2 regions of the Mycobacterium sp. NGS66 genome follow, and region 1 is predicted to be linked to the other one. Evidence: riboswitches for the same ligand, from Rfam matches in the RefSeq annotation. Region 1 holds a riboswitch; the other holds the start of a gene.
The links. A riboswitch is a leader RNA that binds a small molecule or an ion and turns the genes downstream of it on or off. The one in region 1 is predicted to bind magnesium.
Positions count from the first base shown of each region.

Region 1 (14,521 bases):
CTCCGATGAATTCGGTGACAATCGTCAACGCGTTGAGGATCACCAGGTCACCGATGCTGAAGGCGCCCCAGAACTTGCCGAATCGCTGAAAAATCAGCCGCGCGTGCCCAACCCTGGTGACCGCCCCCAAGCGGAGCACCATCTCCTGGTTCACGTACAGCACCGGGATCAGCAGTACCAGTGTCCATAACAGGTTCATGCCGTAGTTCTGGCCGGCCTGGGCGTAGGTGGCAACACCGCCGGCGTCGTTGTCGCCGATCATCACGATCAGCCCGGGACCGGTGATGACCATCAGCAATCGCAATCGCTGCCAACGACTGTGGCCGGCCTGCCTGACGTCTCGACCGATACGGCCAAAGGCGCCGATGATGTCCCCGACATGCGCCGAATCCAGCGCCGCCGAACCGGAAGTGCCGGGTGATACCGCCGGTGCCGCAAGGGTCAGGGCTTGGGATGCAGGGCGCTTCGTGGTCGCAGACGCGCCGACACCACCGAGTGCCTCGGTCGAAATGGAAGCCATGAATGTCTCGCTATCGCAAAGAGTCGTGCTGGGAACGATGGGTGAAAGTCAGTCAGTAAGGGTTGGCCGCTCGGCTTGACCGCGACCCGCTAAGCCTCGCAGCGCTGAAGCCTCGCAGCACTGAAGCCTCGCAGCAATGAAACACAGTGTGGCACAACAGAAGCCATGATCTGCTCCAACGGGGGAGCCCGATCGGCTCGTCTTACTCGACGCGACACCCGCATCGGAGCGCGCGGCAACCCCACGCGTTAAGCGCGGTAGTTCGACGGGCGCTCGAGAAGTTCAGGCGGCCGGAGCCAGGCCGGAACCGGATCGGGACAAGACGGATCTGGGATACGGACTATCGCCGGGACTCATTTCGCCCTCACCTCCTCACGGCCATGGCACACGCGGTGCCTACCAACTGCCCGGGAGAGATGCGCATCCAGGCGAATCCCGAACGCGGCACCTCTCTCGTCGGAGCTTCGGCACCACACGGCGTATCCGGTTGAGCCGGAAGCCACTTGGGCTCAACCCTTAAGCCGGGAAGAGCTGTCCTGACCCTGGGCGTCTCTCGACGTTGGAGGTCAGTGGCCTGTATCCGTGTAGACGCCTCACCTACCGAGGTGCATACGAGCACTATCTTGCACCCCGACCCACCACTCGTCAATTCCGATTATCCGACCGGTCCGCGGGCGACCGGTCTGGTCACGAAAAGATCAGGGGCGCAATGCAACTGAGGGAGTTTGCGATGCGAACGCGGTCGCGAACCCGATAGCTGGTGCCGGAGCCCGCGGCGGCCGGCTGGGGTTGAGCACAGTGATGACTGCCGGGTGGGTCGTCGACTGTGGGATGGCCGGTGAGGCAGAGTTCGAGGAGCCGAACATTGTTGTCGGGCCATCCGACATATCGTGCCGATCAACGCTTTCCGTCGTCGCCGGTATCCCGCAGTCAGCCACCGGACGCGTTGGCCGAGCGTAGCGCGGCAAATGCATGGCGATCGACTGGGTTGACTCACGGCACTGCGGGTGCAAGCATAGACTCTCGTACGCACCTCGCTAGGTGAGGCGTCTACGTGGATACAGGCCACTGACCTCGAACGTCGAAAGACGCCCAGGGTCAGGACAGCTCTTCCCGGCTTAAGGGTTGAGCCCAAGTGGCTTCCGGCTTCGGCCCGATACGCCGCGTAGTGCCGAAGCTCTGACGAGAGGGGTGCCGTGCCTGAGATTTCTGCTCAGGCACTTCTCCCCGCGTGCAGCACCGGCGCCCCCGTGCGCCCTGGCCGCGAGGAGGTGAGAGCGAAATGAGTCCCGACGATAGTCCGTATTCCAGATCGATGACCATTTCGTGGCGATCCGACCCCGGCCCTAGTTCCGCGGTCCGTTAACACCCCGAAGTCCTTCCGCACGTGATCAATTCGCACGTGCGTTGATGGGGTGCGCGGAAAGCAGCGACCAGGGTGGCCCAAAAGGCCTGCGTCACACCGCTTTCCGTGAGGAGAAGTCCGATGTCATATGTGGTGACGCATCCAGAAGCGCTGGCTGCGGCGACAATTCAGCTGAATGCAGTCGGATCCGGGCTGGCGTCACAGAATGTGGCCGCGGCGGCGATGACCACCGCCCTGCCCCCCGCAGCCGCCGACGAAGTATCGGCTTTGACCGCAATGCAATTCAGCGCGCACGGCGCCATGTATCAGGCGGTGAGCGCCCAGGCGACGGCAATCCACGAGATGTTCACGTCCATGTTAGGCGCCAGCGCCACATCCTATGCGGCCACTGAAGCCGCCAATGCCATCGCAGCCAGCTGAAGGGGAAGGCGAAAGATGACCGCAGTACTGGACTTCGCCATGCTCCCGCCGGAAATCAATTCGGCTCGGATGTATTCCGGGGCGGGTGCGGCCCCGATGGTGAGCGCTGCATCGGCCTGGAAGGCGCTGGCTGCTGAATTGCGCTCGGCCGCATTGTCGTACGGCTCGGTGCTTTCGGCGCTGACGGACGAAGAATGGCAGGGCCCGGCATCGGCATCGATGGCCGCAGCGGCCATGCCCTATGTGACGTGGATGAACACCACCGCCGTACAGGCCGAGGAGACCGCCACCCGGGCAGAGGCCGCAGCAGCGGCCTACGAAGCCGCATTCGCCGGCACGGTGCCTCCGCCTCAGATAGCGGCAAACCGCGCCCAGCTGGCACAGCTGGTCTCCACCAACGTCATCGGCCAAAACACTCCTGCGATCGCAGCCACGGAAGCGCAGTACTCCGAAATGTGGTCGCAGGATGCCGCCGCCATGTACGGATACGCGGGCTCGTCGGCTGTGGCGACCCGGCTGACCCAATTCACCCCTCCGCAGCAGACCACTAATCCCGGCGGGCCGGCCCTTCAGTCCGCCGCCGTCACCCAAGCGACCGCCACCTCAGCCGGTACCGGACAAAACACACTGTCCCAGTTGATCTCTGCCACGCCGAAGACACTGCAGAGCATGGCGGCGCCGTCGACGACGGGGACCTCCGGGGCGACGGGGATTTTGAGTGACTTGACCGGGTCCGGGTCGGGGTTGGATTCGTCGTGGCTCTGGGACAACTTCGGGCCCAACGCAAACATCTGGAACACCATCTTTTCGTCCGGGTTCTACATGCCCAGCAACACCATCGGGCCATTTCTGAGCCTGCTCGGCAGCCAAGCGGCCGGCGCCGCGGCCGGCGAAGCCGTGGGAGAGGCGGCCACGTCGCTTGGTGAAGCTGTCGCCGGTCCCGGCGGCCTGGCCGGTCTTGGCGGCTTGGGCGGCGCCGTATCGGCGGACCTGGGCCGAGCGGCCATGGTGGGCCCGTTGTCGGTCCCGCCGAGCTGGGCGGGGGCGGCCCCAGCAGGTCCGCTGTCGTCCGCGCTGGGTGCTACGCCGATGATGGCCCCGCCACCGGCGATGGCAGCGGGCATGCCCGCAGTGCCGTTTGGCATGGGCGCGCAAGGAATGGGCCGCAGCGTACCGCAATACGGCTTCAAGCCCACGTTCGTGGCGCGGCCACCCGCTGCTGGATAGCGCGTCTCACGCACTTCACCAGCTACCAACCACGAATCTCAAGCACGAGCGCCGACACGGCCACTGAGGCCCCTGGCTGAACGGGAGGAGGCTAGCGATGACTGCACTGTTGGATTTCGCCATGCTTCCCCCGGAGGTCAACTCGGCTCGGATGTATTCCGGAGCGGGGCCGGGCCCGCTACTGGCCGCGGCGTCGGCGTGGAATGGGTTGGCAGCGGAATTGCTTTCTACCGCAACGAGTTACAGCTCAATCCTGGCGGAGCTGACCGGCCAAGCATGGCTGGGCCCGGCTTCGACGGCGATGGCGGCCGCCGCCGCGCCCTACGTGGCATGGATGAGCACCACCGCGGCGCAGGCGGAGCAAACCGCCGGGCAGGCCGAGGCCGCCGTCGCGGCATATGAAGCAGCGTTTGCGGCCACGGTGCCCCCACCGGTCGTCGCGGCCAACCGCGCCCAGCTGATGGTGTTGATTGCGACCAACTTCTTCGGTCAAAACACCCCAGCTATCGCGGCTACCGAGATCCAATATGCCGAAATGTGGGCTCAAGACGCCGCCGCCATGTACGGCTACGCCGGAGCGTCGGCGGCCGCGACCCAGCTGAGCCAGTTCCTCCAGCCTCAACAGACCACGCAGGCAAGCGGGCTCGCGGCCCAGTCCGCCGCGGTCGCCCAAGCTGCTGCCACGCCGGCCGGCACCCAGCAGGCGACGCTGTCACAGGTGATGGCCACCCTGCCCAATGCGCTGCACGGGCTGGCATCGCCTTCGTCGTCGACTGGAACGACGGGGGAGACGGCGGTGCTGGGGCTGGCCACCGGCGCCGGACCGGATTCATCTTGGCTCTGGGACAATTTCGGCCCCAACGCCACCCTGTGGAACAGCATCTTCGCCTCTGGGTTCTACATGCCGAGCAACACCGTGGGGCCGTTCCTTGGCCTGCTGAGCGCTCAAGCTGCCGGAAACGCGGCCGGCGATGCGGCGGCACAGGCAGCCACAACCGCGGTTGGTGGGGCAATCCCTGCACCAATGAGCGGCATCGGCGGCCTTGGCAATGCCGTGTCGGCGAGCGTCGGCCGTGCGGGGATGGTCGGTCCGCTGTCGGTACCTCCGAGCTGGGCCGGGTCCGCCCCGCTGCACAGCCCACTGTCTTCGTCGCTTCCCGGCGCGTCGGTCACCGGTGCCTCGCCGTTGACGACAAGCACCCCTCCGGTGCCGTTCGGCGCCGGCATGGGCCGGCAGGGATACGACCGCGCCATCCCGCGCTACGGTTTCCGCCCGTCCTTCGTCACACGGTCACCGGCCGCCGGATAGACACACCCGGTCCAGGCGTGCCGCAGCCCGTCCGGTCGCCGCCGCCACTCACAGGAAACCAACAGGTGCAAATCAGCATCTTCACGGCGACGGCTACGTACGCTCAAGAAATTCACGTGCTGGTTGATTATCGATTTGGTAATCGCCCGCCGAAACTCGCTCGTGTCGAGAGCGAGCCTCGATGACAGCTGAATAGCTCACTGCGCCGAGTTATCTTGCGGCGCGATTGGAAATGGCATTCCGGCCCTCGTCGATGGAACTGACGTCCCGACACGCGCAAGTGATGAATATCTCGTCGATTAATCGCGGTGTTGATTCCCGCTGCCCGAGACGTATTGCTACACCGTATTATCGACGGGCGCTGAGCTGCAGCTACTCGTAGCCAGGCGTTTGCCCGGACCTACGTCTCACATGCATTGTCCCGGTTTTCGAATGTCTTTTTTACATCGTGATTACCTGGCGGGAACGCTCTGTGCACACGTTCCGATCACCATAGGCCCTGTATTAAGCGGGGACCTTTAACAGCACAGAATAACTGGCCGATCTGGCGCGATCGAACCGGTGGTGCGCTGATTGCCGTCGAAGTTGACGGATCCTGGCGGCCATGGCGGCCGTCTAAGGAACTACAGGCAATAACTCATACAACAACGCCAAAAACAGTTTCCGACCGAAATAGTTCTAGCGAGGCATCCATGTCTTTTGTGACTACCCAACCGGAGGCGCTGGCGGCGGCCGCCGGGAACTTGGCAGGTATCGGCTCGGTCATGACCGCCGGAAGCGCAGCCGCGGCCGCGCCGACGACCGGTGTCATTCCCGCAGCCGCCGACGAGGTTTCGGCGCTGACCGCGGCGCAGTTCGTCGCCCACGCGCAGATGTATCAGGCGATGGCCACGCAAGCCGCGGCGATTCACGAGCAGTTCGTCGCCACCTTGGCGGCCAGCTCGGCATCCTACGCGGCCACCGAGTCGGCCAATGCGGTCGCCGCGACGTGAGGGCCGGAGGTAACCGGGGGTGTTTGTAGACTTCGGGGCGCTTCCGCCGGAGATCAACTCGGGGCGTATGTATGTCGGTCCGGGGGCCGCGCCGATGCTGGCCGCGTCCGCGGCCTGGGATGAGCTGGCCGCCGAATTGCAGTCCACGGCCGCCGCGTATCGAGCGACGATCGAAAGCCTCGCCGCGGGACCCTGGACCGGGCCCAGCTCGATCGCGATGGCCGCCGCGGCCACGCCATATGTGGCGTGGATCAACGCGACCGGCGTCCAGGCAGAGTTGGCGGGCACCCAGGCCAAACTTGCCGCCGCGGCCTATGAGACCGCGTTCGCGGCGATGGTGCCGCCGCCGGTGATCGCGGCCAACCGCGCACTGTTGATGTCGCTGATCGCGACCAACATCCTGGGCCAGAACACCCCCGCGATCATGGCAACCGAGGCCCATTACATGGAGATGTGGGCGCAGGACGCCGCCGCAATGTACGCCTATGCCGGCTCCTCGGCGTCCGCGTCGCAGCTCACTCCGTTCACCGAGCCGCCCCAGACCACCAATGGCGCGGGGACCGCGCTGCAATCGGCGGCGGTGTCTCAAGCCAGCGCCCAGAGCGGCTTGATCAATGGCCTGCCGAGCGTGCTGCAGAACCTCGCGAACGCGACGTTCTCGTCGACGACGCCGGCGCCGGCCACGGCGAATATCTTCTCGGGTCTGGAATCCGGCGTCACGCCGATCTTCAACTTGCCGGCGGTGCCGACGGAGCTGACCAACTGGAACACCATCATGTCCACCATCGCCTCGGGTCCGTACTCCTTGCAGGGGCTCACGTCCATACCCGGCGGCCCGTTCCTGTCGTTCGGGCAGACGTACGCCTACGCCCAAAACGGCCAGGGCCTCCAGGCGTATTTCACACCGCCCAAACCCATCAGCGGGGCGCTGGCTCCGCTGGCCACCGAGCTTGCGCCGCACGTGCCGGCGGCAAGCCTCACCGGCGCCCAGGTGTCGGGAACCATGGGCCGGTCGGCGCTGGTCGGCAGCCTGTCGGTGCCGCAGGGCTGGACCGAAGCCGCGCCGCAAATCCGAATGCTCGCCTCGGCACTACCCGCCAACCTGGCGGCAGCCCCCGAGGTCGCGATGGCCGGCGAGGGCAGTGTTTTCGGCCAGATGGCCCTGTCCAGCCTGGCCGGGCGCGGCCTCGGTGCTGCCGCGTTCAGCTCCGCAAGCGGTACGGCCGCCAGGGCGATGGGCGGTGTCGTCGCCGAGGCCGACCCCGCCACCGCCACCATCATCGTCATTCCGGCGCTCGAGGACTGAGGGCTACCGACATGTTTTACGCAGCGTTCCCGCCGGAATTCAACTCGGGCCGGATGTACACCGGTCCAGGATCCGGCTCAATGCGCGCCGCCGCCGCCGCGTGGAGCGGGCTGGCCACGGACCTGCAGTCGACGGTGGCTTCCTACACGGCGGTCATCGATGCCTTGGCCAGCGGGCCGTGGCTCGGCCCCTCGTCGATGAGCATGACCGCCGCGGTCACGCCCTACCTGGCCTGGATGCAGACGACCGCCGCGCAGGCCGCCGAGGCCGCGACTTCGGCCTCCGCGGCGGCGGCCGCCTACGAGGCGGCGTTCGCCGCACACGTGCCCCCGGTGGAGATCGCGGCGAACCGCAGCCTGCTCGCCCAGCTGGTCGCCACCAACGTTTTCGGACAGAACACGTCGGCGATCGCGGCCACCGAAGCCCAATACGGTGAAATGTGGGCGCAGGACGCCTTGGCGATGGACAACTACGCCAGCTCCGCCTTGGCCGCGAGCCAGGTGACGCCGTTCAACCAGCCGCCGCAGATCACGAATTCGGCCGGCCTGGTCAGCCAGTCGGCCGCGGTCACGACGGCCGCCGGCACTTCGGCGGGCACCGCCCAGTCCGCGGTGTCGTCGCTGGCATCTGTCGCCAACCCGGGCTCGGACCTGCTCCAAATGGGAGCAAACCTCAGCACCGAGTACACGGCCACGATGCGCGGCCTGATCAACAGCGTCTTCGGGCCGAACGGCTCGGCCTGGTATGAGGCCCTCTACAACGCCATCAAGACGCCGCTCAGCTTCACCACCGGATTCAACGACATCGGACTGCTGGTCAACTTTCCCGCGTCCCAGTTCTTGAAATTCGCTCCTCATGCGACGGCGTTCGGCGACCTGCCCAAAGACGCATTGGCGGGCGGACTGACGCCACACTGGGGCCGCGGCTGGCTGACCGGCGCAACCAACCCGGTACAGGCGGACTGGGGCCGCGGTGTCATGGTCGGCAAGTTGACCGTGCCGCCGAGCTGGGCTACGGCCACCCCGAGCGTCAGGATGGTCGCCGCCGCATTGTCGGCCGCTGGCCCCGACGCGGTGCCGGCCGCGGCGCTCGGCGAGGCAAGCCTGTTCAGTTCGATGTCCGCCGCGGGGATGCTGGGCAGCGCCTTGGGGGCCGGGGCTCCCAGCGCCGTGGCCGGTGCCGGCGCACGAGGCCGGCTGACCCGGCTCAAAGACCTCAACGACGCCACCTCGCCGGACAAGCTGAAACGGATGGTTGCGCAAATCGCGGAGAAACCCGAAAGCGTCCAGCATCACAACGTCGACGAAGAGGGCCTTGACAGTCTGCTCGAGCAACTGGCCAAAAAACCCGGCATACATGCGGTGCATCTGAGCAAGGGCAAACCCAAGGTGGTGCCGTCGGATGCTCAGTTGGGTTAGCGGATTGGCATGCGAAATGTACTTCCCGCCAAGGCTTTCGGAAGACGGCAATTCTCAATGTAGACAGGATGGTGAGTCATGAGAATGCTGCTGGCTCTAGCTGGGGTCTCGGTCGTGATCGGCGTGGCCGCGCCGGCATATGCCGAACCGCAGGAGTACGGTGCCGCTGACGATGCCGGATTCATCGCTGCCCTGCGCGATCACGACATCGGTTTCAACAGCCCAGACCAAGCCATCGCGTCGGCCAAAGCGGTGTGCACCTGTCTGGACAACGGCGAATCCGGCCTCGAGCTGCTGCACGACCTGAAGGTCCGCAACCCGGCCATCACCATGGAGCACGCGAGCACATTCGCCCTGCTTGCCGCGAAGTTCTACTGCCCCCATCAGCTGTCGAAGGCCTGAAGCATATTCGGGGTGTCACTGCGAATCTCGTTGGTTGGCAACGCTTTCGATCACTACATAGCTGTCGACCCGAGTCGTCGACCAACGCATGCCGGAATAATTCAGGCCGGGTTTCGCGAAGCGGCCACATATAATTCAAATAATCCCCGGGTAATCGTCGCAGCGGCGACAATAACGCCTGGCAAGTGCGCATATCGACCAAAAAGCGATTGATAGCACATATCAATACTTTCCGGAGTTGCTGTTTGCCCGGTCATTTATCGCTGCAGCTATCACCGTCAGTGCGCTGCCGAGCTTCCGCCGCTGCTTGTCCCAGCTACTCGGTAGTGGCTTGCGAATAGCGCAGTGCCGCTGGCCAGTACCCCGACCGCGCCGGGCCGGAGTTTGCGGGGCAACAACGGCGTATTGGCACGCAGTTCGCAGATAGCACTGAATCGACGGCCAATTTGATGGATTTGCTATGAACTACACCTGCGTCGCCGACAAGCGTGCAAGACCGTGATTACCATGGCGGCCATCTAAGACCCGCTGGAATGCGTGCGGTGGGCTGATCGAGGCCACCGACACGGCGCCAACAGCTGGTCATCAGGGAGGAAGTTCATGTCATTTGTGCCCGCGCAACGGGAGTCTGCGGCAGCCGCCGTCGACAACTCGGCGAGGATCGGGCTGGCGGTCACCGCCCCACGCGCACGCAAAGCCGCTCCTGTGTTGGGTGCGAATTACGCTGCTAGCAAACAGTTTTCGGCAATGACCTCTGCGCGGGCGAGCGCCGTTCGCGAGCAGACGATGGCCGGATCGGCTTGGCCTGCGACAGCCGAGCCGCTTCAGGCGCTCGCTGCGCCGTGACGGAAGCGGGGTAATAGGCGTGTTTGTGGATTTCGGGGCGCTGCCACCCGAGATCAACTCGGGGCGAATGTACGCCGGCCCGGGGTCCGGGCCGATGTTGGCCGCGGCGGCGGCTTGGGACGTGCTGGCCGCCCAATTGCATTCCCACGCAGCGTCTTACGCCGCGACCATCGACGGGATGACCGTCGGGTCCTGGCAGGGCCCGGCGTCGATGGCGATGACGACCGCGGCGGCGCCATACGTGGCGTGGATGACGGCGACGGCAGCGCAAGCGGAGCTGGCGGGAATGCAGGCCAAGGTCGCCGCCGTCGCGTACGAAACGGCGTTCGCGGCGACGGTGCCCCCGCCGATGATCGCAGCCAACCGCACCCTGTTGATGACGTTGATCGCTACCAACATTCTCGGCCAGAACACCGCCGCGATCGCTGCCACCGAAGCGCAATACCTGGAGATGTGGGCGCAGGATGCCGCGGCGATGTACGCCTATGCAGGCTCGTCGGCGGCTGCCACACAGCTGACACCGTTCTCCGAGCCGCCGCCGACCACTGCACCCGGGGCTGCGGCCGGTCAAGCCGGGGCCGTTGCGCAAGCCGCCGCCTCACCTGCGTCGAACATCTCGGCAGAACTGTCGCAGCTGGTCACATTGGTTCCAGGTGCGCTGCAAGGGTTCGGGATGGCAGCCCCTCTGGCGGCGACGCCGGCGGCGTCGATCATCGACTTCCTTTACCCGATCTCGGCAGAATTCCGCTCCATTTTCCAAGCCATCACCGGTGCTTACAGCCCAATTGTTCCGTTCGTTTTGGGCGGCGGCTGGTGGCTGTTTGCACTTCAGTTACTCGGTCTGTCGCAAAATGCGCCGGGCGTTGCCGCACTGCTCAACGACAAAGGTGCCGTCGGGGCGCTTTCGCCGCTGCGGGGCGGCTACGTTTCTTTGGTTACGCCGAACTCGGGAGCGGGAGCGGTGACGGGAGCGATGGGCCGGGCGACCCTGGTCGGCTCGCTTTCGGTTCCGCAAGGCTGGGCAACCGCCGCTCCGGTGCTGAAGACGTTCGCCTCGGTCCTGCCGAGTGCGAGTTTGGGTGCTGTGCCGGCAGTTTCGGCTGCACCGCAAGGCGCTCTATTCGGTGAGATGGCGGCGGCGAGTCTGGCTGGACGCGCCTTCGCGGGCGCTGGTGTGCATACCGTCAGTAACGGCGCCCGGGCCACCGGCGGCGGTGGAGCGAACCCCACTGACACAGCTACGACGGCCACCATCATCGTGGTCCCGGCGGATTAGGGAGAAAGAGTACGACGCATGAGTTTTGTTACCGCACAACCGGAAATGCTGGCGGCTGCCGCCGAAAACCTGCGCGCTCTCGGCGCGTCGATGAGCGCGGAGAACGCTGCCGCGGCGGCCCCGACGACTGGCGTGGTCCCGGCCGCCGCCGACGAAGTGTCGGCCCTTACGGCCGCGCAGTTCGCCGTACACGCGCAGATGTACCAGGCGGTCAGCGCTCAGGCGGCGGCGATTCACGAGATGTTTGTCAGCACTCTGGCGACCAGCGCCGCATCATATGCAGCCACTGAGGCCGCCAATACCGCCGCTGCCCGCTAGCGGGCAGTAAGGAATTGTGCGCCAATGACTTTCGCGTTCCAGCCACCGGAGATCACGTCCGGCCAGATCTATACCGGTCCGGGCGCGGGACCGATGCTGACAGCTGCGGCCGCCTGGGATGCGCTGGCAAGTGAATTGCAGTCCGCGGCCGCCTCCTACGGTTCGATCGTCGAGGGCCTGGCCAACGACGCGTGGAGCGGCCCGTCGGCTGTCGCTATGGCGACCGCGGCAGCGCCGTACGTGGCCTGGATGTCGGTCACCTCGGCGCAGGCTAAAGTTGCGGCCGGCCAAGCCAGGGCGGCTGCGGGCGCTTACGAGACCGCCTTCGCGGCGGTGGTACCACCGCCGGAGATCGCGGCGAACCGAGCCCAGCTGGCAATGCTCTTGGCAACCAACGTCTTCGGGCAAAACACCGCTGCGATCGCAGCCGCCGAGGCCGAGTACGCGGAGATGTGGGCCCAGGACGCCGCGGCGATGTTCGGGTATGCGGCATCGTCGGCGGCGGCCGCCCAACTCACGCCGTTCAACGAGCCGCCGCAAACCACCAATGCGGCTGGGCTCGCCAGTCAGGCGCTCGCGGTAGGTGAAGCCGGCGGTGCGGCAAGCGGCACCAGTGCAGTGACGACTGCGCTGCCAGCGGCGGCGGCGCTCTCCGCCAACCCGATCGCAGACTTGCTGCGACCTTTCGGCGATGCCGCCCGCGCTTACATGGCCTTCTGGGACGGGGTGCTCAATAGCTTGACGGGGTCGCCCTTGGCCGGGCCGCTGTGGCAGAACACTTTCGGGATTTTCGCCGACATCAGCCGGTTCAGCACGGTAGCCAATGACATCATGAGCGTGCCGAACCTGGGCATGACCGAGTTCAAGTACTTCTACAACCCTTCTGCTGGGGCCGTCGACATTCCGAAATCATCGTTGGGGGCTGGGCTTGGGCTGCGGTCGGCCGGCTTGGCCAGCGCGGTATCGGCGGGTGTGGGCGACGCGAATATGGTCGGCAGGTTGTCGGTGCCACCGAGCTGGGCATCGGCGACTCCGGCGATCAGGATGGCCGCCGACGTGTTGCCGGCCACCAGCCTGGCCGCCGCCCCCGCCGCGGGAATCCCTGGAAGCCTGGTCGGCCAAATGGCTTTGGGAGCCATGACCGGAGGCGCCCTGGGCAGCGTGGCGCCGCAAGTACTCAGCGGAAGTGGGGCGCGCGTGCGCGCCAACGGCGGCAAGGGCACCATCGAGCCCGTCAAACTCGACGACGTCATCGCGAGGCTGCAGAAGGAACCGGAGGCAGTGCAGCACTGGCATGTCGATAAGGCCGGACTGGACGCTCTACTCGATCGATTGTCCAAGAAGCCCGGCATCCACACGGTGCACGTCTCCGGCGGCGACAAGCCCAAAGTCACCCTGCCCGAAGCGCATTCGAGTTCACCGCGATGAAACGGCTACTGGCGCTTGTGGCCGTTATTGCCGCAATCAACCTCGCCGCACCCGCCTACGGCGAACCGGAAGGCGACGACACGGCCTTTTTGGCCGCGCTGGAGAACGCCGGGTTCACCTACAGCAGTCCGGGGCAAGTCATCACCTCCGCCAAAGCGGTGTGCGGGATGATGAGCAGAGGCGAAACGGGTCTGCAGGTTGTGCACGACATCAAGACCGAAAATCCCGGAATGACGATGGACGGGGCAGCCCGGTTCGCGGCCATCGCCTCGAATGCGTACTGCCCCGAACACCTGACGCCGAAGTCGCGCTAGCCGCGCGCGGCACCCCCGGTTAGTCTCGACTCCACTTGCTGTTAACCCGCATCTGCTTAGCTGCCGTCGCCGTCTTGGGATCGGAAGGAAGTGCGGTGTGATGCACACGCTGACCATCGCCGACTTCGCGCTCCGATTGGCCGTCGGAACCGGCTGCGGCGCCCTCATCGGTCTTGAGCGGCAATGGCGGGCGCGGATGGCCGGGCTGCGCACGAACGCGCTGGTAGCCACCGGCGCGACCTTGTTCGTGCTGTACTCCGTCGTCACCGACGACACCAGCGCCACCAGGGTCGCGTCTTACGTGGTCTCCGGCATCGGGTTTCTCGGCGGCGGCGTGATCCTGCGCGAGGGGTTCAATGTGCGCGGGCTCAATACCGCCGCCACCTTGTGGTGCTCGGCAGCGGTCGGTGTGCTGGCCGCCTCGGGACACTTGCTTTTCGCGCTGGTCGCCACGGGCACCGTGGTGGCCATCCACTTGTTCGGGCGTCCGCTCGGCCGCCTCATCGACCATGACAACGGCGTCGAGGAAGACGAAGGACTGCAGCCCTACCAAGTCCAGGTGATCTGTCGGCCCAAATCGGCAAAGTATGTGCGCGCCCATATCGTGCAGCACACCGCCGGCAACGACATCATTCTGCGTGGCATCCATACCGGGCGGGCCGACGACGAGGACAACCTCACGTTGACCGCACACCTGCTGATGGACGGCCATACGCCCGCCCGTCTCGAGCGGCTGGTGGCCGAATTGTCTTTGCAGCCTGGCGTTTACGCCGTGCACTGGTACGCAGGCGAGCAGGCGCAAGCCGAGTAAGCCGCCTTACGGACGGGCCTGCAGATCCGGTGCGGCCGCGGCCAGCAGATCGGCGCGGTTGCCGGTCAGCGGCGGGTAGATCCGCACCGTGTTGATGGTTTGTTTAGTCGTCTTGGCCTGCGCGCCTTGGGCCACCACTGTCCGGTCCCAGCCCTCCGTGTAGACCGCACCGGCCGGCCCAAGATCCAGAACCGTTACGTACCAAGGGATTCGAAGCGTCAGCAGCGGCTCGTCGAACAAGTCGCTGATGACGTTGTAACCCGCGTAGCGGCCCATCGGGCGCCCGTGCTGGCATGACATCACCGAGAAATGCTCGTCATCCATGCGGGCAACGGCTACGTCGCCGGCGGCGAACATCGTGGGAATGCCGATCACCCGCAGCTGGTCGTCGACCGGCACGCGGCCCAATCGATCGCGGGCCACCGGCAGTTGTTCGGTCAGCGGGCTGGCCCGCATGCCCGCACACCACACCACGGTGGCCGCGTCGAGCCGCTCACCCGAGGACAGCGTCACCCTGTCTTTGTCGACAGCGACGACGCGCACGCCAGTCTTGGCCTCGACCCCGTTG
Region 1 is NZ_JCALCG010000012.1:178,168-192,688, reverse strand. It holds gene AC5Y2L_RS21070 (NRAMP family divalent metal transporter) at 1-520, opposite strand, end outside; M-box (ykoK) riboswitch at 962-1,132, opposite strand; M-box (ykoK) riboswitch at 1,547-1,718, shown strand; gene AC5Y2L_RS21065 (PE family protein) at 2,007-2,306, shown strand; gene AC5Y2L_RS21060 (PPE family protein) at 2,322-3,533, shown strand; gene AC5Y2L_RS21055 (PPE family protein) at 3,631-4,842, shown strand; gene AC5Y2L_RS21050 (PE family protein) at 5,535-5,834, shown strand; gene AC5Y2L_RS21045 (PPE family protein) at 5,902-7,140, shown strand; gene AC5Y2L_RS21040 (PPE family protein) at 7,152-8,558, shown strand; gene AC5Y2L_RS21035 (DUF732 domain-containing protein) at 8,637-8,960, shown strand; gene AC5Y2L_RS21030 (PPE family protein) at 9,832-11,082, shown strand; gene AC5Y2L_RS21025 (PE family protein) at 11,101-11,400, shown strand; gene AC5Y2L_RS21020 (PPE family protein) at 11,425-12,828, shown strand; gene AC5Y2L_RS21015 (DUF732 domain-containing protein) at 12,825-13,142, shown strand; gene AC5Y2L_RS21010 (MgtC/SapB family protein) at 13,243-13,953, shown strand; gene AC5Y2L_RS21005 (NAD(P)/FAD-dependent oxidoreductase) at 13,960-14,521, opposite strand, start outside.

Region 2 (14,521 bases), on a different contig from region 1:
GGACGCATCTGGGCGGCGACAATACCTCGCTGTTCCTCAAGGACGAGTCTTTCCGCACGACGATAAAGCGTTGGGAGGCATGAGATGGAGTTGTTTGACGACAGCGCCGACGACCTGACCGCCCCGGTGACCATCGGTGTCGACGCCTACATTTCGCCAGAGTACGCCCGCGCCGAACGGGACAAGTTGTGGCGCAAGGTGTGGCAGCAAGTCGGGCGGGTCGAGGACCTGCCCAAGGTGGGCAGCTTCCTCACCTACGACATTCTCGACGACTCCATAGTCGTGGTGCGCACCGGGCCGGACACGTTCAGGGCACACCACAACGTGTGCATGCACCGGGGGCGTCGGCTGGTCGACATCCCCGCCGGAGCGAAAAGTGCTTGCGGCCAGAAGAAGTCGTTCGTCTGCGGATTCCATGGGTGGACATATGACCGGGACGGCAACTGCATCCACATCCCCGAGCAAGCCGACTGGCAGGGCGCGTTGACACCGGAGAACACCCATCTGGCGGCGGTGAATGTCGACACCTGGGGCGGCTGGATCTGGATCAACATGGATCCGGCAGCCGAGCCGTTGCGCGACTACCTGGAGCCCGCCGCCACCATGCTCGACCCGTTCAACCTGGCTGACATGCGCTGCAAATGGCGGAAATGGCTGCATTTCGAATGCAACTGGAAGGTCGCGATGGAAGCCTTCAACGAGACCTACCACGTAGCCACCACCCATCCGCAATTCAACAAGTTCGGGAACTTCCGCGGCTGGGCGGCCGCGCATGGCCGGCACAGCAACATCGGCTACGACGCACCCACGGACCTGGCCGAGACGAAATCGAAGATCCGGCTCGGCACCGGAGCAGACCCGCGGCTCTCGACGGCCGAGATGCAGCTCTACACGCTGGAGGAAACCAACGCCACCACCACCAAGACGCTGGTCGACGCGGCGCTGCGCCTGGTCGACGAGTTGCCCGAGGACGCCCCCGCCGATCAGGTGCTCAGCCACTGGCTGACTTCGGCGCGCGAGGATGATGCTGCGCGGGGCGTGATCTGGCCGACCATCGACCCCAAGCACCTGGCGGAGAGCGGGACCGCATGGCAGATCTTCCCGAATTTCCAGATCGGGCAGGGGCTGACCACCGCCCTGTGCTACAGCGCCCGACCCTACGGATACGACCCGGACAAATGCATCTTCGAAGCGTCGTGCTACGAGCTGTATCCGAAAGGCGAAGAGCCACAGACCGAATGGGTGTACGCCCCGCCGGACGACCCGAATTGGCGCAGTGTGTTGCCGCAGGACTTCTCCAACATGGCCGCCGTGCAGCAGGGCATGAAGTCGCTGGGTTTCCGCGGCCCGAAGCCCAACCCGTATATGGAGCGCGCCACCGCCAACCTGCACCGCAACCTCGCCCGATACATGGGCACCGGCGCACCCCGACAACTCGCAAAGGAGCTTGATCGATGAAAGTCAACCTTGGGTTCGGAGCACACAATTCGCACGACTGGGAACGCGTGCTGGCGGGCGATTTCAGCCGCCCACCCGCGACGGCGGACTGGGAATGCGTCCAGGCCACCCTCGCGATCGCCGACCTGGCCGAACCGCTTGGGTTCGACGGCATCTGGATGCCGGAACACTGCGGCACCCCATATGGCATGACGCCCAACCCGATTCAGGCGCTGAGCTACTTCGCCGGCCGCACCGAACGCGTCGGCCTCGGCACCTTCGTCGTCGTCGCGCCGTGGTGGCACCCGGTCCGGCTGGCCCACCAGATCGCCTATCTCGACATCCTGTCCAACGGCCGGTACACGACGATCGGGATCGGCCGCGGCGTGTCGAAGGGAGAGTTCGACGCCGTCGGCGTACCGCGCGAGGAAAGCCGGCAACGGTTCAACGAAACGCTCGACATCCTGCAGCTGGCGCTGTCCGGCGAGCGGTTCTCCTACGAAGGCGAGATATTCACCGTCCCGGAGATGTCGCTTCGTCCCGAACCTCAGAGCAGCGACCTGTTTTCCCGCATCTACAGCTCGTCGTCGACCGCCGAGTCGCTGGAGATCCTGGCACGGCGCGGGATGGTGCCGCTCTTCGTCGGCAACAAGCCGATCGAGGATGCCGGACGAGAGGTGCAGCAGGTGAACATCTTCCGCAAGGAAGAGGGCCTGCCGCCCTGTCAGCCGAAGAACGTGATGTTCATGTACTGCACGACCGACGACCCCGCCAAGTCCGAGGAATGGATCTGGACCGCCAACCGCGATGTCACCGTGCACTACGGATTTGCCGACGCTTCGAACTTCAAGGGCGTCAGAGGCTATGAAGCCTATGCCGCGCGCGAAGCCAGCGCGACCGCGGTCCTCGCCTCGTCGGTGACAGGCGGAGCTCAAGGCGACCCCAAAGCCCAAAAGACACCCGGATACCATGCCTCCAATCTCCTGATCGGCACACCGGAAGAGATCTACAACCGGATCGTCGCCGCCCAGCGGGCCTGTTCGTTCTGCGAGCTGACGATTGTCCCGCAATTCGGCACCATGCCGTATCAGGAGGCGATGGCCAGCACCGAGCTGTTCGCGAAAGAGGTGCTGCCCGCCGTGCACGAGATGGATGCCCCGCTGCACCCCGCCGCACTGCCGGAAAACGCTTTGGCATGACCGATCCGAACTGCCCACCGACCGAGACGCCCGACGACATCGACCTTCCGGCGCTACGTGAGAAGTATCGCCAAGAGCGCGAAAAGCGACTGCGCCCCGAAGGTTCCAAGCAGTACATCGAGCTGGTCGACGAGTTCGCGGATTACTACGAGACCGACCCGTACTCGCCGCCATTGGTGCGCGACCCGATTTCGGCCGATATCGATGTCGCCGTGCTGGGCGGCGGCTTCGGCGGGTTGCTATGCGGCGCATACCTGAAAAAGGCCGGCGTCGACGACGTCCGGATCATCGAACTCGGCGGCGATTTCGGTGGGGTCTGGTACTGGAACCGCTTCCCAGGCCTGCAGTGCGACAACGAATCCTACTGCTACATACCGCTACTCGAAGAGCTCAACTACATACCCAGCAAGAAGTTCGCCGACGGCAGCGAGATCTACGAACATTGCCGTCGCATCGGAAAGCACTACGGCCTCTACGATTCCGCGATTTTCTCCACCCAGGTGCGCGCCCTGCATTGGGACGAGGGAATCAGCCGCTGGCGGGTCAGCACCAGCCGCGATGACGACATCCGGGCCCGGTTCGTGGTCATGGCGTCGGGACCCTTTCACCGCCCGAAACTGCCCGGCATTCCGGGGATCAAAGACTTCAAAGGGCACAGTTTCCATTCGTCGCGCTGGGACTACGAATACACCGGCGGCGACAGCAACGGTGGTCTGCACAAGCTCGCCGACAAGCGCGTCGCCGTGGTGGGTACCGGGGCGACCGCAGTCCAGATCGTCCCGTTCCTGGGGCAGGATGCCAAGCATCTCTACGTCTTTCAGCGCACCCCGTCGTCCGTCGGCGCGCGAAACAACCGGCCGACGGATCCCGAGTGGGTAAAGACTCTGCAGCCGGGCTGGCAGAAGGAGCGGCAGCGCAACTTTCACTCTTGGACCTTCGAGGGAATGGCACCGGGACAACCGGACTACGTCTGCGACTTCTGGACCGAACTCGGCCGCAACACCGCGGCACGAGTCCTTGCCCTAGACGACCCCGGCGCGATGACACCGGAACAGTTCATGGCCATCAACGAGGAAGAAGACTACAAGCTGATGGAGCGGCTGCGGCGCCGCATCGAGAACCTAGTCGACGATCCCGAGACCGCCGAGGCGCTCAAGCCTTACTACCGGTTTCTGTGCAAACGACCGTGTACCAATGACGACTACCTCCCGACGTTCAACCGGCCCAACGTGACGCTGGTCGACGTGTCGTCCACCAGGGGCATCGAGCGGGCGACGGAAAAGGGCTTGGTTGCCAACGGCGTGGAGTACGAGGTCGACTGCATCATCTACGCCAGTGGCTTTGAGATCTCGACGGAGATCAGCCGCCGCTACTCGATCGATACCATCGAAGGTCGCGACGGGCTTTCGCTTTTCGACTACTGGCACGACGGATACCGGACCCTGCACGGTATGACCAGCCGGCAATTTCCGAACCAGTTCTACACCGGGTTCACCCAGGTCGGCATTTCCGCGAACATCGCCGCCAACTACGAACTGCAGGGTGAGCACATCGCCTACATCATCTCCGAAGCCTTGAAGCGCGACGCCGTGACCGTGGAACCCAGCCAACAGGCGCAGGATGAATGGTGTAAAACCATCCGGGAGACCGCGATTGACAACACCGCCTTCATCTCGGAATGCACGCCGGGCTACTACAACAACGAAGGTGGCGGTGGCGGGGAAGGCATCCGCTTCTACCTCGGCGAACCGTACGGACCCGGCTTCTACGCCTTCGGCGAGCTGCTGGCCGCCTGGCGCGACAAAGGCGACCTGGACGGCCTCATCCTGGAATCGTGATGGCTGAACTGAGATTTGACGATCGGGTAGCGGTGGTCACCGGCGCCGGCCGGGGACTGGGCCGCGCCTATGCGCTGCTCTTGGCTTCCCGAGGTGCGAAGGTCGTCGTCAACGATACCGGCGGCGCGCTGAGCGGGGATGGTACGGACAGCCAGCCCGCGCACCAGGTCGTTGCCGAGATCACCGCGGCGGGTGGTAAGGCGGTCGCGAGCGTCGAGTCGGTGACGACACCCGCGGGCGGCCAAGCCATTATCCAGTCGGCACTGGACAACTACGGGCGCCTCGACATCCTCATCCACAATGCCGGCAATGTGCGGCGCGCGTCGTTGAAAGAGATGAGCTACCAAGACTTCGACGCGGTCATCGACGTGCATCTGCGGGGTGCCTTTCACGTGGTCCGGCCGGCCTTTCCGCTCATGTGCGACGCCGGGTATGGCCGTATTGTCTTGACTTCGTCGATAGGCGGCCTGTACGGCAACCACGGAGTCGCCAACTATGCCGCCGCCAAGGCGGGCGTGGTCGGCCTGGCCAATGCCGTCGCGCTCGAGGGTGCCGCCGAGGGCGTGCTCTGCAACGTCGTCGTCCCATCAGCGGTGACGAGAATGGCTGACGGGCTTGATATTTCGGCCTACCCGCCGATGGGCACCGAGCTGGTTGCGCCGGTGGTCGGCTTGTTGGCTCACGAATCCTGCCCGGTCACCGGGGAGATGTTGATAGCCATCGCCGGACGGGTGGCGCGGGCGATGATCGTCGAAACGCCTGGCGTGCACCGGCCGTCGTGGACGATCGAGGACGTGGCCGCACAGCTCGATGCCATCCGTTATCACGCTGCGCCACTTGTCTTTCCGCCCGTGCCGGCTGGTCATGCCGAACACATCGGATACAGCTTCGAGATGGCCGCGCGGGCCGGCCGGCAAGGAGCGCATCATGGCTAGCTCCGGCCCGCTGGTCGGAGTACGCGTGGTCGACCTCACCGCAATGGTGATGGGACCCTACTGCACCCAGATCATGGCCGACATGGGCGCCGACGTCATCAAAGTGGAACCCCCGCAAGGTGACGACACCCGGTATGTCTCGGTCGGACCGGCACGCGGCATGAGCGGCGTGTTCGTCAACGTCAACCGCGGCAAGCGGGGAATCACCGTCGACCTGCGCTCGGATCACGGCAAGACCGTGATGCGCGCGCTGATCGACCAGGCCGACGTCTTCATCCACTCCATGCGGTCCAAGGCGATCGCGCGGTTGGGATTCAGTTATCCCGAGGTGGCCGCCATCAACCCGGCGATCGTCTATACCAATTGCTACGGATACGGCCGGCGCGGGCCGAACGGCGACCTGCCCGCATACGACGACACGATTCAGGCGGCCTGCGGGTTGCCGTTCGTACAAGAGCAGTTGACGGGCGAAGCCAACTACGTCGGAACGATATTGGCCGACAAGGTCGCCGGTCTCACCGCGCTGTACGCCACGATGATGGCCCTGTTCCATCGGGAACGCACCGGCGAGGGCCAAGAGGTCGAGATCGGCATGTTCGAAACGATGGCGTCGTTCATGCTCGTCGAGCATGCCAACGGCGCCATGTTCGATCCGCCCTTGGGCACGGCGGTCTATCCCCGTACGGTGGCGCCCAACCGGCGGCCCTACCGGACCAGTGACGGCTACATCGCCGCTTTGATCTACAACGACAAGCATTGGGCCGCCTTCGTCGACGCGGTACGGCCGCCCTGGGCCAGCGATGTGTACGCCACGCTTGAGCGTCGCGCGCGTCATATCGACACCGTGTACGCATTGCTGGCCGAAACGCTGTCGCAGCGAAGCACGCAGGAATGGCTCGAGCTGTTCCGCGAGCTGGAGATTCCAGCGGCGTCGCTGTCCAGTCCCGCAACATTATTCGACGATCAGCACCTCAACGCCGTCGGCTTCTTCCAGACCGTCGACACCCCGCATGGCCCGGTGCGCTTCCCCGGTGTGCCGACCTGGTTTTCCCGAACTCCGGGCCGTATCGCCGGACCCGCTCCGGAGCTGGGCGCCGACACCGCAGAGGTGCTCGAAGAGCTCGGGCTCGCGGCCGTAGACGTGGCGGCCGAGCCGCACTAGGCATTCATATCGCGCCTAAGCGTGTCTCCCGTGAATTCGGCTGCGTCGCACCTAAGCTGGCTGAGATCACGAGGAGGGGCAGCGACGTATCGGCAGCAACGATGGCGCCGGACGGCATATTGGTCAGGGCGCGCTAACCGCGAGCGCTGAGCCGGGCGGGAGTCAACCCGCGCCGGCACTTTCTGCTCCTCGGCGCCGATGGGTGGCGCCGGTGCGCCGGGTCCGTCGGCGGGCTGTCTGGGATCGGTCCGAGCGTCGCGACGGCATCCCTGCGTTGGACGGCCTGCGCGCCATCGCGGTCGCGCTGGTGCTCGTCGGGCACGGCGGCATTCCCGGTGTCGGCGGCGGATTCATCGGCGTCGATATCTTCTTCGTCCTCAGCGGATTCCTGATCACCTCACTGCTGCTCGACGAGCTGGCCCGCAGCGGTCGTATCGAGCTGACCGGGTTCTGGGTTCGACGCGCGCGACGGCTGCTGCCGGCCCTGGTGCTGATGGTCCTCACCGTCGGCGCGGCCCGTGAACTGCTGCCTGCGCAGTCGCTGTCCGGATTGCGGGGTGATGCGATCGCCGCATTCATGTGGATGGCGAACTGGCGGTTCATAGCGCAGAAGACGGACTACTTCACGCAAGGCGCCCCGCCCTCTCCGCTGCAGCACACCTGGTCGCTCGGGGTGGAGGAGCAGTACTACTTCGTCTGGCCCGTCCTGCTGATCGGGGTGACCCTGCTGCTGGCGACACGAGCCAGGCGCTACTTCCGTCGGGCCACAGTTGGCGGGGTGCGGTTCGCCATCTTCGTGATCGCCACGCTCGGCGCACTGGCGTCGGCCGCGGTCACTGTTCTCCAAGCCTGCGACGCCACCCGCGACCGGGTCTATTTCGGGACCGACACCCGGGCGCAGGCGTTACTGATCGGTTCCGCCGCAGCGGCTCTCCTGGTGCGGGATTGGTCGGCATTGAACCGGGGCTGGTGTCTGATCCGGAGCCGCTGGGGGCGGCGGATCGCCCGGATACTGCCGATCCTCGGTCTGACCGGGCTGGCGGCGGCGACCCACTACGCGACGGGTAGCGCGAGCGAGTTCCGTCATGGCTTGCTGATCGGGGTGGCCGTCGCGGCCGGCATGGTGATAGCCCCGGTGGCGATGGAGCAGCGCGGCATCGTGGCCCGGGTGCTGGCCTGGCGCCCGCTGGTGGCCCTGGGCAGCATTTCCTACGGCGTCTACCTGTGGCACTGGCCGATCTTTTTGACGCTCAACGGAGAACGGACCGGATGGTCCGGCATCGCACTGTTCGCCGCTCGGTGCGCCGCGACGGTGGCGGTGGCCACCGCGTCCTGGTGGTTGCTCGAGCAACCCATCCGCCGTTGGCGGCCGGCGCGGGTGCAGTTGCTGCCGCTGGCCGCCGCGACGGTGGCATCCGCTGCGGCGGCAACGATCCTGGTCGTTCCGGTCGGAACGGGCACCGGGCTACGGGAAGTCGGCCTGCCGCCGGGGGTTTCGGCCGTCGCGGCCATTTCGCCGTCGCCGCCGACTGCCGTTCAGCCGCGGCCTCGGGATCCCAACCGTCCGTTCACGGTTTCGGTATTCGGTGATTCCATCGGGTGGACCTGGATGCACTATCTGCCTGCGACACCGGGATTCACGTTCCTGGACCACACCGTCATAGGGTGCAGCCTGGTGCGCGGCACTCCATACCGGTACATCGGCCAAACCCTGGAACAGCGACCGGAATGCGACACCTGGCCGGGTAGGTGGTCGAAGCAGATCAACACCGACCAGCCCGACGTCGCGCTGCTGATCATCGGCCGCTGGGAGACCGTCGACCGAGTCAACGAAGGAAAGTGGACCCACATCGGCGATCCGACCTTCGACGCGTACCTCAACGCCGAGCTCGAGCGGGCGCTGAACATCGTGAGCTCCACCGGCGTGCGCGTGGTGGTGGCCACGGTTCCGTACAGCCGGGGCGGTGAAAAGCCCGACGGCCGCCTGTATCCGGAGGACCAACCGGACCGCGTCAACCAGTGGAACACCATGCTGCGCAACACGGTTGCCCACCACCCGAATGTCCAGATTCTCGACCTGAACAAAAAGCTATGCCCGGACGGCGTTTACACCGCCAAGGTCGACGGCATCAAGGTACGCAGCGATGGCGTCCACCTCACCCCGGAAGGTGTCAAATGGCTGACCCCCTGGCTCGAGGAGTCACTGCGATAGCTGCTAATCGCCTGCCCGACAACTGATTTCCATGCTGTCGCTGTCGCGGACCAGAAAGTTGAAGCTGACATAGCCGTTGTCGGGGTTGCGTACGCGCTCCAGATAGGGCTGGGTGTCGGCCGCGCTCGTGTTGTCGGCCACAACCAATGCACCTGCGGACAGCCGCGGTTCGAGCAACTCGATCACGGGCAGATATAAATCCTTCCACCCGTCCAGCAGGACGAAGTCGACCTTGCCGTCCAGGTCGGCGAGCGTACACAGCGCGTCTCCTTCCAGAATAGTGATCACATCGTCAAGGCCGGTCTCGGCGAATGTGCTTCTGGCCGCGGCTATCTTGGTTTCGCTGAGTTCAGTGGTCACCACCCGGCCGTCGCCGTTGTCGCGCACCGCCGCAGCCAGATGAATGGCGGAGATGCCGAACGACATCCCGAATTCCACCACGGTGGCCGGGCGGGTGGCGCGCACCAGCGCGTACAGCAACCGCCCGGCTTCGGGCGTCACCGGGATGTAGAACTCGCTCATCGCCTCGGTGCGCTCTTCGGTGGTCATCGCACGACCCAGCTCTTCACGTTTCTCGCGCAACAGCGACATCTGGTTCTTCGCCTCGGTGTACATCCGGTCGAGCGCGGTCACGATCCTGGGGTCTTGCAATGTGATGGCCATGATCCGACAGCCTAGGGCGCCATCGCATACAGCGTTTGACGAGCAACGGGTCAGAGTGCGAGCATGGCTTCTGCATGCACCTCGTTAGGTGAGGCGTCTGCATGGATACAGGCCACTGACCTCGAACGTCGAGAGACGCCCCGGGTCAGGACAGCTCTTCCCGGACCCAAGGGTCGAGCCCAAGTGGCTTCTGGGCGATGGTCCAGATACGCCGTGCAGTGCCAAAGCTCCAACGAGAGGGGTGTAAGTTCGGCGGGTTTGATGACATGCCCGCCGGGCGTTTGCCTCTTCTGTGCAGCGCAGTGTGGTGACACCCGCGTGTGTCCTGGCCGTGAGGAGGTGAGGGCGAGATGAGTCCCAGCGATAGTCCCTATCCGCAATCCATCTTGTTCCGATCCGGTTCCGGCATTCTCGTAGCCGCCTGAGCTTTTCGTTCTGAAATGCCATGAACCGGTCGACGTTCAGGCAGGAGATGAATCATGGCTTTCGTTGTTGCACACCGTGTTACCGGTGCTGAAAAGGCGTCGCGGACGCCCCGGCGCGCGCTGCTGCGCACTGGGCGGTTGCTGGCGAAAAGGTTGTGTGGATGGCACACACCTACTCCGCAGCAGCGGGCCGACCTGTATGTGTCGCGCATGCCGATCGCGGTGATCACGGCCTCGCTCGGCGGGCATCCGTCCGACACCGTGCGCCGCTAATCCCACGGCGAGCAGACGCAAAGTCCCCCGAAAACACCACTTTCGGGGAACTTTGCGTCTGCTCGCGGGTGATTCAGCCATTCGGCAGCAGGACGATCTTGCCGTGCGTGTGCCGGCGCTCGAGTTCTTCGAACGCGTCGGCCACCCGCTCCAGCGGATAGGTCGCGGCGACGTCGAAGTCGATGGCGCCGCTGGCGATCAGGCCGGCGATCTCGGAAAGCACTTCCGGTGTCGACGCTTCCATGCTGCCTTCGGTTTTCGCGCCGACCTCGGCGGCTTTCTGAAACGAGATGATGGTGTCGATCCGCTCGGGTGCGACGCCGAGGTCGACGGCGAGCTGGACGTACTCCGGACCGAAGAGGTCGATGAATGCGTCAATCCCGTCCGGCGCCGCGTCCCGCAGCCGTTCGGCCAGCCCGTCTCCATATGCGATCGGCGTGACGCCATGCGTGCGCAGCCAGTCCGCGTTGCCCGGCCCCGCAATACCCAGGACCACCGCCTCGCGCAGGACCAATAGCTGCACGACCAGGCTGCCGACTCCACCGGCGGCCGCAGAGACGGCGACCGTCTCGCCCGGCTGGGGCGCGACCGCCCGGACCGCCGCGTAGGCCGTCGCGCCGACCACATACAGCGATCCCGCGACCGCCCAACTCAATTCAGGAGGTTTGCGGATCAGCTGGCCCACCGGCACGGCCGTGTGGGTGGCGTGGCTGGACCGGCGGAGGCTGAATCCCAGCACCTCGTCGCCGACCGCCAATTCGGTGACTCCAGGGCCCACCGCCGTCACGACGCCGGCGAGGTCGCTGCCCTCGCCGGACGGGAAGGTGGCCGGGAACATCTCGTGCATCGCTCCCACCCGGATGCCGGCCTCGCCGGGGTTGATCCCCGCGGCGCGAACTTCGACCACCACCTCCCCCGGGCCTGGCGTCGGCATGTCGATGTCCGCCACGTACAACACATCCCGGCCCCCGTAACGGTCGAACCGTACGGCGCGCGCCACTGCAGCCGTCATTGTGAACTCCTAACCTGCCGATAATCGCGGCCCATGCCGGTGCGCAACAGCGGGAGCGGCGCCCTTGTTCCCGCCCACGATTCCCAGTAGCGTCAGGCGCCGCGGCACACTGGTGACGGGTTTGGAAGGAATGCCATGAAGCTTTCTCGGAAAACACTCGCCGGCTGCGCGGTGGTCACCGTCGTGGTGAGCGCCGCGACCACCGGCTGCGGCCCCGGTGAGAGCCCAGGGTCGTTGCCGTCCATCGCCCCGAGCACGTCGGCCGGCCCGCCATATCCACCGAAGGCCGACTACACGAATTTGCTGATCCCGGTGACCGATATCGGCCAGGATTTCAGCGCCTCCGACCCGGTGCAGAATCCGAACGGCGCCCCAGGTGTCTCGCAGCTGTTTACCAACGGGGACAACAGCCGCCGCATCGGCGACAGCATCTTGCTGGTCAATGAAGCCAAGACGGCGAAGTTAGGACTCGAGAACACCAAGAACAACTACGCCAGCAAGGTCACCGGCACCTGGCAGCCCGCCGACGTCGGCGACGGCGGGGCAATCATCTCCGGGGCGGCGCCGGACAATTCCCAAGCGGTGACCGTCTTGTTGTTCACCCAGGGCAAGGCGTTGGTCAGCCTGGAATTCGACAGCGCGCCCAACGACCCGACGGATCCCGAGTTTGCAAAAGATATCGGCCGTAAGCAGGACGCCGCGTTGAAGGGCAAACTGCCAAACTGACTCGGCCGCAGCACGTTTCGACGAAATATTGGAATTTGCCTGTGGCCGTTGCGGTTAGCGCGGCGATGGTCAAGCAACCACGTTGATCGGGTCGCCGATGTTCACCATGTTGAAGTACCAGGCGGCGTTGTCCGGACTCAGATTGATGCAACCGTGACTGACGTTGGCGTAGCCCTGCGAGTCCACTGACCACGGGGCCGAGTGCACGTAAACGCCGCTCGAAGTGACACGCACCGCGTACGAGGCGACGATTCGGTAGCCGTCGGGTGAGCTCAGCGGGATACCGATGGTGCGGGAGTCCATCACGACGGTGCGCTCTTTGGACATCGCGCTGAAGTTGCCGATAGGCGTCGGGCGGCTGGGCTTACCCATCGACGCGGGCATCGTGCGGAGCACCTCGCCGTTTTTGCTCACGGTGAAGGTGTGCGCGGAGATGCTGGCGACGCCCAGCAATGCATCACCGGTTTCGAAGCCGGTGCCCAGACCCTGTACCTCGACTGAGACGCGGGTATGGCTGGGCCAATAGTGGTCTGGCACCCACTGCACGACGTTGTTCTCGACCCATTCGAAGTGTCCGGTCAAGTTGCTCGGAGAGAGCACGCGAATGGACCGCTGGGCCGCGGCACGATCGGCAACCGGGGCGGTGAACGTCACCACAACCGGATGGCCCACCCCGACCACCGCACCGTTGGCCGGCAAAACCGACTCCACGCCCGGAACCGGCCGGGGTGCGGGAACCGCCGCAACGCTGCGGGTGACCGGTCCTGCCATGGTCATCGCCGAGATTGCGACCATAACGAACAGATAACGAACTGCTCGACGCAAGGGCTTCACTCTCCGAGATGGTGCGATGAACATGGAACTATTCTAGTCGGCTCTACCCTATAGATATCTCTAGCAAACACTCGTCTGTTAGCTTGGCCGCAATATTAGCGGCGCTCGGCAGCCCGCGGCGGGGGAATTCTCCGTTTGAACGTCCGGGACGACTTCCACCCCGATACCGGGTACTGCCGACCGTCACCCGTCGGCGCCGACCGAACTCGGCGCGCGGGTGGCCGCACTGGCCGGGTTGAGGCCCGCCAGGTGGCCACTTTCCACCCCGGCAGCCGTGTCGAGCACACAGTTGACAATCGACGGTCCCTGCGTCGCGAGCGCCTCAGACAGCGCCGAGCGCAGTTCGTGCGGCGTCGTGACGTGGTATCCCTTGCCGCCGAATGCCTCCGCGATCAGCTCGTGCCGAGCCTGCCCACTCAGCACCGTCGGCGCCGGGTCTTCGCCGACGGCCGCGACTTCGTCACCGCGATAGACGCCGCCGTTGTTGAGGATGACGACGGTCACCGGCAGTCGGTATCGGCAGATGGTCTCAATCTCCATGCCGCTGAACCCAAATGCGCTGTCCCCCTCGATCGCCACCACCGGCTTGCCGGTCTCGACCGCGGCGGCGATTGCATAGCCCATGCCGATCCCCATCACGCCCCAAGTCCCGGTGTCCAGCCGATGCCGCGGCAATTCCATGTCGATGACATTCCGGGCAAGGTCTAATGCGTTGGCCCCTTCGTTCACCACATAGACATCCGAATTATCCTGCAGCACAGCGCGAATGGCGCCCAGCGCGTTGTAGAACCGCATGGGATGGGGGTTTTCTGCCAGCCGACGATGCATTTTGGCCTCGTTGCTCACCTTTCGCTCAGTGAGCTCGGTTACCCATTGCCGGGGAGCGACGACGGGACGTGCGCGCACGCCGTCGAGCAATGCGGACATCGCCGAGGCGATGTCGCCGCTCACCGGTGCGGCAATCGGCCGGTTGCTATCGAATTCCGCAGCGGCGATGTCGATTTGGACGAACGTGGCATCGGCCGACCATTGCGGAGACTCGCCATGGCCGAGCAGCCAGTTGAGCCGGGCGCCAACCAGCAGGACGGTGTCAGCGCGGGCTATCGCCAAGGATCGCGCCGCGGCCGCGGACTGCGGATGCGAATCGGGCAGCAGCCCCTTCGCCATCGACATCGGCAGGAACGGCATCCCGGTGGTCTCCACGAATTCCCGGATGACGTCGTCAGCCTGCGCGTAGGCCGCGCCCTTGCCGAGCACGATCAGCGGCCGCTGCGCCCCCGCGAGCACTTCCAGCGCGCGATCGACCGCCTCGGGTGCCGGCGGCTGCCGCGGAGCCGGGTCGACGACGCGCCATATCGTGCCGGCGGCGGCAGAGGCCGCCATCGCTTGGCTCAGGACCTCGCCCGGGATGTCGAGGTAGACGCCGCCCGGGCGGCCGGAGCTCGCGGTGCGAACGGCCCGCGCGACGCCGAGCCCGATGTCCTCGACGCGGCCGATCCGATAAGCCGCCTTGGCGAACGGCCTTGCGGCGCCGAGCTGGTCGAGGTCCTGGTAGTCGCCGCGCTGCAGATCCACCAGAGGCCGCCGGCTCGAGCCGGAGATCTGGATCATCGGGAAGCAGTTTGTAGTCGCGTTGGCCAAGGCCGGCAGGCCGTTGAGAAAACCAGGCCCGGACGTCGTCAGGCAAACACCCGGGCGTCGGTTCAAGAACCCGGCGGCGGCGGCCGCGTTACCGGCCGAAGTTTCGTGCCGGAAACCGATGAAACGGATGCCGGATGCCTGGGCGACACGGGCGAGATCGGTGA
Region 2 is NZ_JCALCG010000001.1:756,926-771,446, reverse strand. It holds gene AC5Y2L_RS03760 (SDR family NAD(P)-dependent oxidoreductase) at 1-83, shown strand, start outside; gene AC5Y2L_RS03755 (aromatic ring-hydroxylating oxygenase subunit alpha) at 85-1,458, shown strand; gene AC5Y2L_RS03750 (LLM class flavin-dependent oxidoreductase) at 1,455-2,636, shown strand; gene AC5Y2L_RS03745 (flavin-containing monooxygenase) at 2,633-4,474, shown strand; gene AC5Y2L_RS03740 (SDR family NAD(P)-dependent oxidoreductase) at 4,474-5,409, shown strand; gene AC5Y2L_RS03735 (CaiB/BaiF CoA transferase family protein) at 5,402-6,571, shown strand; gene AC5Y2L_RS03730 (acyltransferase family protein) at 6,783-8,783, shown strand; gene AC5Y2L_RS03725 (O-methyltransferase) at 8,787-9,446, opposite strand; M-box (ykoK) riboswitch at 9,520-9,694, shown strand; gene AC5Y2L_RS03720 (hypothetical protein) at 9,926-10,144, shown strand; gene AC5Y2L_RS03715 (NADP-dependent oxidoreductase) at 10,218-11,156, opposite strand; gene AC5Y2L_RS03710 (hypothetical protein) at 11,292-11,882, shown strand; gene AC5Y2L_RS03705 (L,D-transpeptidase) at 11,952-12,707, opposite strand; gene oxc (oxalyl-CoA decarboxylase) at 12,900-14,521, opposite strand, start outside.
Region 2: it holds a riboswitch for magnesium, as region 1 does, so the genes downstream of both, AC5Y2L_RS03720 (hypothetical protein) here and AC5Y2L_RS21065 (PE family protein) in region 1, are expected to answer to the same signal.